DNA from 2 places in the Arthrobacter sp. alpha11c genome. Region 1 is predicted to be linked to the other one. Evidence: riboswitches for the same ligand, from Rfam matches in the RefSeq annotation. Region 1 holds a riboswitch; the other holds the start of a gene.
The links. A riboswitch is a leader RNA that binds a small molecule or an ion and turns the genes downstream of it on or off. The one in region 1 is predicted to bind glycine.
Positions count from the first base shown of each region.

Region 2: linked by a shared signal. The riboswitch ahead of gcvP (aminomethyl-transferring glycine dehydrogenase) and the one ahead of gcvP (aminomethyl-transferring glycine dehydrogenase) in region 1 are both predicted to bind glycine.

Region 1 is NZ_CP196747.1:3,848,590-3,854,191, forward strand. Features, by position in the region: gene ACTAQJ_RS17825 (purine-cytosine permease family protein) at 1-1,410, opposite strand, end outside; gene speB (agmatinase) at 1,407-2,411, opposite strand; gene ACTAQJ_RS17835 (PucR family transcriptional regulator) at 2,589-4,130, shown strand; glycine riboswitch at 4,205-4,303, shown strand; gene gcvP (aminomethyl-transferring glycine dehydrogenase) at 4,452-5,602, shown strand, end outside.
Region 2 is NZ_CP196747.1:2,641,078-2,646,679, forward strand. Features, by position in the region: gene gcvT (glycine cleavage system aminomethyltransferase GcvT) at 1-638, opposite strand, end outside; gene gcvP (aminomethyl-transferring glycine dehydrogenase) at 654-3,500, opposite strand; glycine riboswitch at 3,685-3,782, opposite strand; gene ACTAQJ_RS11960 (TetR/AcrR family transcriptional regulator) at 3,876-4,415, opposite strand; gene ACTAQJ_RS11965 (MFS transporter) at 4,490-5,602, shown strand, end outside.

The sequences.
Region 1 (5,602 bases):
ACGAAGGGAGGCGGCTTCTGATTTTTGACGGAAGATCCGGGCCGCGAAGTAGTAGAGGGGAGCAACCACCACCAGGCCGACGAGCCAGGAGATGTCCACGCCGCCCAACGCGGCGGCCATGGGGCCGGTGTAGATCGCGGTTGCCGAGAAGGGAACCTGGATCAGGGCGCCTGCGAGGTAGGAGCCGATGGCGACCCAATTGAACCGCCCGTACACGCCGCCGTCGCGCTTGAAGAAGTCTTCAACCCGGTAGTCGCCGTGCCGCAGAAGGTAGTAGTCCACCAGGTTGATGGCGGTCCAAGGGACCAGGACGTACATCAGGAAGGAGAGGAAGTTGGTGTAGAAGAGGATGAAGTTGTCGCGGGCGAACAACGCGATGGAGACTGCGACGACGAAAAGGATGATCGCCGCGATGCTGCGGGTCTTGGCGCGTGGCAACCAGGACGGCTTGAACGTTTGGCCGATGGTCAGCGTGCACAGGACGCCGCAGTAGAGGTTCATGGCGTTCGAGGCCGCGACACCAAGGCAGAAGATACCCACGATGATCAGGGTCCACGGCTGCAGCAAGGCACCCAGACTGCCAACGATTTCGACGTTGTCGGCGCTCATGGTCATGGCGAGGGTGCCCACCAAGGCGCCAAGGATCATGGGGAACAACGTTCCCAGGACGCAACCCGAGTAGGAAGCCCAGAACGCCGGTGCTGAGCCTGTGCCCTGCGGCATGTAGCGGGAGTAATCGGAGACGTAGGGTGCGTAGGCCAACTGCCACAGGGCCGAGACGGAGATGGTCCCCATGAAGCCAACCCAGTTGAAGTTGCCCTGCTCAAGGAAGCTCGCGGGAAGGCCGTGCACCACCAGGATCCAGACGAAGGCGAGCAACAATGCCAGGCCCGCTGCAACGCTAAGGACGCGGGCGTAAGCGTGAATGAGCCGGTAGCCGAAAATCGTGGCGATAACGCTGACCACGCCGATGATGATAATGCCGGCATCCACGCTGATGCCGGGGCTGACGGCGGCCATCGCTTCTCCGCCAAAGACAAGGTTTGCGGCGAAGAAGCCGACGTACATGACCACCACGATGACCACGATCAACAGCGCGCCGAAGGAACCGAACTGGCCACGGGTCTGGATCATCTGCGCCACGCCCAGCTGCGGACCTTGGGCTGAGTGCAGCGCCATGAAGATGCCGCCCACCACGTTGCCGATGATGATGCCCACCAGTGCCGGCACGAAACCCAGGCCGAACACCGTGGTGGCGAGCCCGCCGGTCACGATGGTCATGATCATGATGTTGGAGCCAAACCAGATGGTGAAGAGGTCCCTGGCCTTGCCGTGGCGCTCGTTCAGTGGGATCGGCTGGATGGTTTTGTCCTCGAGGCGGGGTACTTCGGTTGTTGGCGCGGTGCTCATGATGCACTCCGGGAGGTAGAAGCCAGTTCACGGACAGCGGGGTCGGTGGCTTTGCTGCGGTTCACCATCAGGCCGAGGAGGTCGAAGACGAGAGTGGCGGCGGCGACGGTTGTGATGTCCGCATGGTCGTAGGCCGGAGCGACCTCCACGACGTCGGCGCCCACAATGTTGATGCCGTTCAGGCCGCGAAGCAGGGCCAAGAGTTCACGGGAGTGGAGCCCGCCCATCTCCGGGGTGCCGGTCCCTGGTGCGAACGCGGGATCGAGGACATCGATGTCGATGGACACGTAGACAGGGGTGTCGCCGAGCCGGTCCTTCACCTGCTGGATTGCCGCCGGGACGCCGATGACATCCAGGTCCGAGCAGCGGATGATCTGGAAGCCGAACTCATGGTCCCGGAGGAAGTCATTACGGTCATACACCGGGCCGCGGATGCCGACGTGCATTGACTTGTCCTCCACAAGGAGGCCCTCCTCGAAGGCCCGCCGGAAAATGGTCCCGTGCGTGATGGGCTGGTCGAAGTAGGTGTCCCACGTGTCCAGGTGGGCGTCGAAGTGCAGCAACGCCACCGGCCCATGGACCTTGTTCAACGCGCGGAGCATGGGAAGGGCGATGGTGTGGTCGCCGCCGATGGAGATGAGCCGCTTGTCCTCGCTGATCAGGGGCAACGCCTGCTCCTCGATCTCACGGACTGCCCGGGTGATGTCGTAGGGAGTGCAGGCGATGTCGCCCGCGTCCACAACCTGGGCTTCGTAAACGGGTTCGACGTCGAGCTCCGGGTGGTAGCCCGGGCGCAGGAGGCGCGAGGCCTCGCGAACCGCGGCAGGACCGAAACGGGCGCCAGGCCGGAAGGAGGTTCCGCCGTCGAACGGGACACCGACGATCGCAATGTCGTAATCCGGAACCCGGTCGATTTGGGGGAGGCGGGCGAAGGTGCCGAGGCCGGCATACCGGGGGACTTTGGTTGCGTCGACAGGGCCGATGGGCTTGTGGATTGTCATTGACGGATCCTTAGTGTGAGGGGTGCTCGCCATTGAGCGGGAAGTAAGTAATTCCATTCTTCGTGACGCGGGTCACGGCGAATAGCGGTACATTGACTACAAATGGCCGAGGCGCTTAGACGAATGTCTAAACAGCCCCAAATGGCCCCCGGAATCATAGAGTCAGGAACCCTTCCGATGGCAATCACCGTCGCCGAGCTCGTGGCTGAACCCCAACTGGGGCTCACCCTCCTGGCCGGTGATGCTGGCCGCGACAACCGGATCACCTGGGCGCACACTTCGGACCTGCCCAGGCTGTGGGAATGGGTTACCGGCGGTGAACTCATGATGACCAATGGGCTGTCGATTCCCGCAGACGCCGAGGGACAGGTGGCGCTCGCAGAGGCGCTCATGGACAGTGGGGCAAGTGCCTTGGCGATCGGCGAGAAGATGCACGCGCCCCCTCTGACGCAGGAGTTCCTGGCTGCCTGCGACCGGCTGCCGCTGCCACTGATCAACATCCCGTACCCGCTGCCGTTCATCGCGATCGCCCGCTCGGTTGCCGAATCTTCCCTGCTCGAAGAGTCCCGGCGCTTGCGGCAGACAGCCAGGGTTTACGACCTTCTCCGCACGGCCGGAGCCTCCGAGGACCATTGGCAGAGCCTGGTCCAACGGCTTGCCACCGAACTGGACGCGGAACTGTTCGTGGTGGATCGCCGCTGCCTCCATCCCTGGCATCCCGAGGGACAGCGGCTCCCGGAGTTCCTCGCGAATGAATGGGCTCCGCTTTCCGGGCAGGTGTCCCTGGCGGGCAAGAATTTCCAGTGGCACCGGATCAGGGGCCGGCACGTGCTGACCATGGACATCCCGACCCACGCCAACGCGCTCCTCGTGGTGCTGCCCAACAGCGAACCGCACCCGGACGCCGTCGTACTCCTGCACGCGGCAACCGTGCTGGGACTGCAGCTCTCGCGCATCGTCCTGTCTCTGGAAGGCCGCCACCGACTGGCTGGCGAGTTCCTGCTGCAAGCGATGGATGGGCGCTTGGGCGCGGCCGAGATGGAGAGCAGGCTGGCAACTTTTGGGGTTCCTCCGCAGGACTTCCTGCTTGCCTCCATGGCAGCTGGGGCGGCCATTTCAGCGGGGCCGGCTGCGGGGCTGGCCCAAGCAGCGAACGACGGCGACGGGCTGGCCAACGTGCACATCGAACTGTGGCGGCACGGGGTTGCGTCGGCTTCGTTGAAGCGGAATAGCCGACTGCACGTGGTGGTCCCCGCTGATGTGCCGGACGACGTCCTGGTTCATTGTGCCGGGGCGGATGCAGCGATCGGAATCAGCGCTCCGGCGGCAGTGGCCGGCATTCAGCGCGCGCTGCAGGAGTCCCTCTGGGCGCTCGGATCGGCCCGGGCGAACAAGCTTGGCCTGGCCCGATATGCGCAGGGACCGTCGTGGCTCGGGCTGACAGGTTTCGAGGAAGGAACTGCGCTGGTCAGGCGTCTCCTGGGGCCGATTTTCGATTACGAGCAGAGCCAGGAAGGCGATCTCCTCGTCACGCTGAGGACCTATTTGGACTCGCAGCGTTCGTGGCAAAAGACTGCCGCAGCCTTGTTCGCGCACCGGCAAACCATCATCTACAGGATCCGGAAAATCGGCGAATTGACGGGGCTGGACATGGGTGAAACCTCCACGGTTGCCCAGTTGTGGTTCGCACTCCAGATCCACGAGGCAATGCATCGGTAGGTATCCCTTGCTTGCGCTTTTTCCAGATAACCCGCTATGGTGTGAACCGTGTCACTGAGGTGACGCAATGCTTTTGATCTGTGGCGGGAGAGTCCTGCCGGTACATCCAGTCAGGCGCCGTAGGAGCAAATCCTCCCCAGGAATCTCTCAGGCCCACGTACCGCCACGGCGAGGCAACTCTGGAAAGCAGTCCAGGTAACTGGGCTCACCGACGGTGCAAGCAGGCAACCATTCCTGCGGAATCTCTCAGGTCCAATACAGAGCGGGGAGGAACCCACATCATCGTGGCGCACATAGGGCGCCTGAATCATGGAGTTCCTCTTGACTGTTCAATCAACCCCCACCGCTTTCGCGGACCGGCACATCGGCGCCCGGCGCCAGGCCGACGTTGACGCCATGCTCAAGGCCATCGGCTACGACTCCGTAGACGGCTTGGTAGACGTTGCGGTCCCCGATTCCATCCGCCAGGACACCGCGCTCAAGTTGCAGGACGCCCTCACCGAGGTGCAGGTCCTCGCAGAGCTACGGAAGCTCGCGTCCAAGAACAAGACTGCCATCCAGTTGATCGGCCAAGGCTACTACGACACCGTTACGCCCCCGGTCATCCGCCGCAACATCCTCGAGGCTCCGGCTTGGTACACGGCGTACACGCCTTACCAGCCCGAGATTTCGCAGGGCCGGCTCGAAGCACTCCTGAACTTCCAGACCATGGTCCAGGACCTCACGGGGCTGCCGGTAGCCAACGCTTCGCTGCTGGACGAAGCCACCGCTGTGGCTGAGGCGGTGCTGCTGATGCGACGCGCCAACAAGTCCAAAACTGCCAAGGACGGGAAGACCGTCCTGGACGCCGACCTCCTCCCGCAGACCATCGCGATCGTGAAGGGCCGTGCGGAAGCGCTGGGCTTCGAAGTGGAGATTGCTGACCTTTCGCTCGGACTGCCCGACGGCGACATCAACGGCATCGTCCTGCAGCAGCCCGGCGTTTCCGGCCGCGTGTTCGATCACTCAGGCGTCATCGCGGCGGCCAAGGAACGCGGCGCGCTGGTCACTGTCGCTGCCGACCTTTTGGCGCTCACCCTCATCACGCCCCCGGGCGAACAAGGTGCCGATATCGCCGTCGGAACTGCGCAGCGCTTTGGTGTTCCGCTGTTCTTCGGCGGCCCCCACGCTGCGTACATGGCCGTCCGCGAAGGCATGGAGCGGACGCTTCCGGGCCGCATCGTGGGCGTCTCCAAGGACAACGCCGGTGTCCCCGCGTACCGACTCGCGCTCCAGACACGCGAGCAGCACATTCGACGCGAGAAGGCCACGTCCAACATCTGCACGGCCCAGGCGTTGCTCGCCATCGTGGCCTCGATGTATGCGGTTTATCACGGTCCGGAAGGCCTGAAGGCAATCGCCGAAACCGTCCACGGGCACGCCCGCACGCTGGCCACCGCCCTCAAGACCGCTGGCCGTGAACTCGTGTCCGA
Region 2 (5,602 bases), 1.2 Mb from region 1:
GCGGAGTCGTTGGACACAAAGATCTCGAAGCCGTCTTCACCGGTGTAGCCGGTGCGGGCGAGCAGCAGGTCCTGAGTGCCGCCGTCGAACGTGAACGGAACCTCAACAGCGGCGTAGTACTTCAGTTCGGTGACCAGCGCGTGCTGCTCTGCGGGCACAAGGCGCAGCAGTATGGCTTCGGCGCGCGGACCCTGGACAGCGATGAGCGACGTCTCGGCAGAGGCGTCTTCAACAACTACGTCAAAACCAGCTGCGCGCTCAAACAAAGCGGCCGCAACTACCGTGGCGTTGCCCGCGTTGGGGACCACCAGGAACTTGTCGGCGCCACGACGGTACGTGATGAGGTCATCGATGATGCCGCCGTCTTCCTGGCAGATCAGCGAGTACTTTGCCTTGCCCTCGGCCATGGCGGAAATCTTGCCTACCAGCGCATAGTCCAGGAATGCAGCCGCGTCCGGTCCAGTCACCCAGACTTCGCCCATGTGGGAGAGGTCGAAAAGGCCAGCGGACTTGCGGACTGCGTGGTGCTCGGCCAACTCGGACGAGTACTTAAGGGGCATTTGCCAGCCACCGAAGTCGGTGAAGGACGCGCCCAGTTTCTTGTGCTCTTCGTAGAGCGCGGTGTAGTTCTCAGTCATTTGCAGGACCGTCCTTTAGTTTTCGAAGTCTTCGATCGGCGGGCAGGAGCAGACCAGGTTGCGGTCTCCTGCTGCGCCGTCGATGCGGCCAACGGGCGGGAAGTACTTGTCCTGCTTGAGGTGGTGGACGGGGAACGCGGCCTGCTCACGCGGGTATGCGCGGTCCCAGTCAGAACTTACGACGGCGGCAGCCGTGTGGGGTGCCTTGCGCAGCGGCGAGTTCTCAACAGTGAAATCGCCGGTGGCGACCTGCTCGATTTCGGCGCGGATGGTGATCATGGCTTCGATGAAGCGGTCGATCTCCACGAGGTCCTCTGACTCTGTGGGCTCCACCATGAGGGTTCCGGCAACAGGGAACGCCAGGGTGGGAGCGTGGAAGCCGAAGTCGATGAGGCGCTTCGCAACGTCCTCAGCTGTAACGCCTGTGCGGGCAGTCAGTTCACGGAGGTCCAGGATGCATTCGTGGGCTACGAGCCCGCCCTCGCCGGTGTAGAGCACGGGGAAGTGCTCGTTGAGCCGGGAAGCAATGTAGTTCGCAGCCAGCAGGGCGGACTTGGTGGCTTCGGTGAGTCCCTGGCCACCCATGAGCTTCACGTAAGCCCAGGAAATCGGGAGCACACCGGCCGAACCGAAACGGGAGGCCGAAATCGGAACGTCGTTGCCTTCGGTCCACGAAGCAGCGTCACCGGGCATGAACGGCGCCAGGTGTGCTTTGGCCGCGACCGGGCCAACACCGGGTCCGCCACCGCCATGCGGGATGCAGAAGGTCTTGTGCAGGTTCAGGTGGGAGACGTCGCCGCCGAACTTGCCCGGCTGCGCGAGTCCAACGAGTGCGTTGAGGTTGGCGCCATCGATGTAGACCTGGCCGCCGGCTTCGTGGATAGCGTCGCAGACTTCCCGGACGTCGGCGTCGTACACACCGTGCGTGGACGGGTAGGTGATCATGATGGCCGAGAGGGCGTCCCGGTTTGCTTCGATCTTGGCCTTGAGGTCAACGTGATCGATGGTGCCATCGGGAGCGGTGGCCACCACAACAACTTTCATACCGGCCAGCACTGCGGAAGCAGCGTTGGTGCCGTGCGCAGAAGCAGGGATCAGGCACACGTTGCGCTGCTCGTCGCCGCGGGACAAGTGATAACCGCGGATCGCGAGGAGGCCGGCGAGCTCACCCTGCGAACCGGCGTTCGGCTGGATGGAGACCTGATCGTAGCCGGTGATCTCAGTCAGCTGGGACTCAAGATCGGTGATCAGTTCACGCCAGCCCTCTGTCTGGGAATCCGGAGCGAACGGGTGGATCGAGGCGAACTCGGGCCAGGAAATGGCTTCCATCTCGGCCGTGGCATTGAGCTTCATGGTGCAGGAACCCAACGGAATCATGGTGCGATCCAGTGCCAGGTCGCGGTCCGAGAGCTTACGGATGTAGCGGAGGAGCTGGGTTTCGGAGCGGTGGGTGTTGAACACCGGGTGCTGCATGAAGTCGCTCGAGCGCTCTACGGAAGATTCCAGCGCAAAACCTTCATCGGATTCAAGCACCTGAGCGCTGAAGACATCCAGGACGCCGCGAACAATCTCTGATGTAGTGGTCTCGTCAACAGAAATGCCCACCAGATCAACGTCAATGCCGCGCAGGTTAATGCCCTTGGCTTCGGCAGCGGCTACGATCTCGGCAGCCTTGCCAGGAACGCGGACTGTAATGGTGTCAAAGAAGGATGTGTGAAGGACCTCAACGCCGGCAGCCTTCAGTGACGCTGCAAGGGTGCGGGCGTGACCGTGTGCGGTTTCTGCGATTGCCTTCAGGCCTTCGGGGCCATGGTAGACGGCGTACATGGAGGCGACGATGGCCAGCAACGCCTGCGCGGTGCAGATGTTGGACGTGGCCTTCTCGCGGCGGATGTGCTGCTCGCGGGTCTGCAGCGCCAAGCGGTAGGCGGGGACACCGGCGTCGTCCTTGGAAACGCCCACCAGGCGGCCCGGCATGGAACGCTCGAGCCCCTTCTGGACGGCCATGTACGCGGCGTGCGGGCCACCGAAGAACAGCGGAACGCCGAGGCGCTGGGCGGAACCGACTGCGATGTCCGCTCCTTGCTCGCCCGGAGGCGTGATGAGCGTCAGGGAGAGAAGGTCTGCTGCGACCGTGACCAGTGCACCGCGTTCCTTGGCGTCAGCGATGACGGCGGAGTGATCAAACACGCGGCCGGAAACGCCGGGCTGCTGCAGGACGACGCCGTTGATGGCGCCTTCCGGGAGGCCGAGCGAAAGGTCGGCGACCTCAACTTCGAAACCGAGCGCCTCAGCGCGACCCTTCACGATGGCGATGGTCTGTGGGAGGCAGTCGGCGTCGAGGACGGTCTTCCCGTCATGGGCGGCCTTGTTCTTGTTGGCCCGGCGCATCATGAGCACGGCCTCGGCCACAGCTGTTGCTTCGTCCAGCAGGGAGGCGTTGGCGATCGGCAGGCCCACGAGGTCCTGGACCATGGTCTGGAAGTTCAGCAGAGCTTCCAGGCGGCCTTGCGAGATTTCCGGCTGGTAAGGCGTGTATGCGGTGTACCAGGCCGGGGATTCGAGGATGTTCCTGCGGATAACCGGCGGCGTGACGGTGTCGTAGTAGCCCTGGCCGATCATCTGGACGGCGGTCTTGTTCTTGGACGCAAGCTTGCGCAGCTGGGCCAGCACCTCAACTTCGCTGAGCGCGTTTTCGAGGGTGAGGGCAACGTCTTGGCGGATGTCGTTGGGAACGGCCGTATCAACCAACGAATCAACGGTGTCGTAGCCGACCGTCTTGAGCATGGTGTCAATGTCGGCCTGGCGGCGGGCGCCAATATGCCGATCGACGAAGGTGGTGGAGGCTGAACTAACCGTCACGAAGGAACTCCATTACTTGGGCGGCGTTTGGGTACGCCACAGTGGCTGGGTTCCTCCCCGCTCTGTATTGGACCTGAGAGTTTCCGCGTGTTGCTTGCACAACGATCGCTTGCACCGTCGGTGAGCACAGCATTTCTTCCGCGCCAAAGGGCGCAGCAAAAGGCCTGCTACTTTCCAGAGTTGCCTCGCCGCGGCGGTGCGTGGGCCTGAGAGATTCCTGGGGAGGGTTTGCTCCTACGGCGCCCGCATCACTTGCTTGCAGGACTCTCCCGCCGCAGATCAAAGGCATATTCAATTGTTTGCGTGCCCCTGTGAAGACGCACCACAAGGCTCAATTGTCCTACGTCGGAGGCGTCGCCGCAAATGGGCGACCCGCTACTTGCGGAGCCGGTCCAGGACTCCTAGCAGGATCTCGACGTCGGCCTCCCGCCCGGCATTGCTCCCTTCCTGACCGCCCTCGAACATGGCATTGAAATACAGGCCATCACCCATATAACTGACGGCTTTGGCTACCTCCGGACCCACATCCTCGGCCAGGACGTCCAGCCACTGTTGCTGGATTCCGCTGAACCGTAGCCGGGTCTCTTCATGGGCAACTTCTGCCAGCCGTGTGGCCGCGACGAACGCCCGGTCCATGGGGGTCCCGGCCCACAGTGAGGTCCGAATGAAGTAAGCAGCGCTGCCATCGGGCGCTGTCTTCATTTTTTCGATGTCTGCCTGGGCCAACTCATCCAAGCGCTCCAGCAGGGCGCTGATCAGCGATTCCTTGTTGGGGAAGTGGTATAGCAGTCCACCCTTGGAGACACCTGCCCGCTTTGCGACGGCGTCAAGCGTGGCAGCCCGCTCCCCCACCTCGATAAGGAGGGCTTCGTAGGCATCCAGGACCGCATCCCGGGCAACTGGTTTTCGTGGCATGACTACATCATTCCCTACGGCGTTTGGTGGTGTTGAATTTGAAACTATACCGTCTGGACGGTACAGTTAGTGCCATGTTCACGCCGTCCTCAACCCAAGCACCCCGTTCCGCTCGTTCCCTGATGGATCAGACGGCACCGTGGCGCGATTGGACGGCCCTGGCACTCCTGATGTTCCCGGTGCTGCTGGTGGCCGTAGACAACACCGCGCTCACCTTCGCCCTGCCCGAAATTGCCCGCTCCCTGGATGTAGGTGGCGTGCAACTCCTGTGGATCATTGACGCCTACCCGCTCGTGCTGGCGGCGCTGCTCGTTTCCATGGGCAACCTTGGCGACAGGATCGGACGACGGCGCCTGCTGCTGATCGGCAGCACAGGCTTCGCGGCGGTTTCGGCTGCTACGGCGTTCGCACCTTCCGCGGAATGGCTGATTGCCGGCCGCGCCGCACTTGGCGTGTTCGGCGCCATGTTGATGCCCTCAACGCTGTCCTTGATCCGGAACATCTTTGCTGATCCGAACCGCCGGCGGCTCGCGATCGCCGTATGGGCTGCCGGATTCTCTGGCGGCGCCGCCCTTGGCCCGATCTTTGGTGGCTGGCTGGTTGAACACTTCTGGTGGGGTGCCGTCTTCCTGGTGGCGACCTTCCTCCTCCTGCCCCTCCTCGCCTTCGGCAGGGTCCTCATTCCCGAATCCAAGGACGCCAACCCGGGCCGTGTGGACGTGCCAAGCATCGCGCTGTCCGTGATCACCATGGCTCCGTTCGTGTACGGCATCAAGGAATTCGCTGTTCACGGGTTCGGGGCGTCGGCAGCGGCCTTCATGGTCTTCGGCCTGGTGATGGGCATTTTGTTTGTCCGTCGCCAGCGGCGGATCCAGAGCCCCATGCTGGACGTCACTTTGTTCAAGAACAAGGTGTTCAGCACAGCAATCGTGGCCAACGTCCTGTCCTTGTTTTCCATGACGGGCTTCATCTACTTCTTCGCTCAGGACTTGCAGCTTGTTGAAGGTCAGTCCCCCATGGAAGCGGGCATCGCAATGATTCCTGCGCTCGTGGCAACGGTCATCGCCGGCCTGGTGGTGGTCCCACTGGTAAAGCGCGTCCGGCCAGGATTCGTGGTGGCCGGCGGCCTGACCCTCAGCGCGGCGGGCTATTTGGTGGTAGCTGTGGGTGATCACGGCAGCGGACCT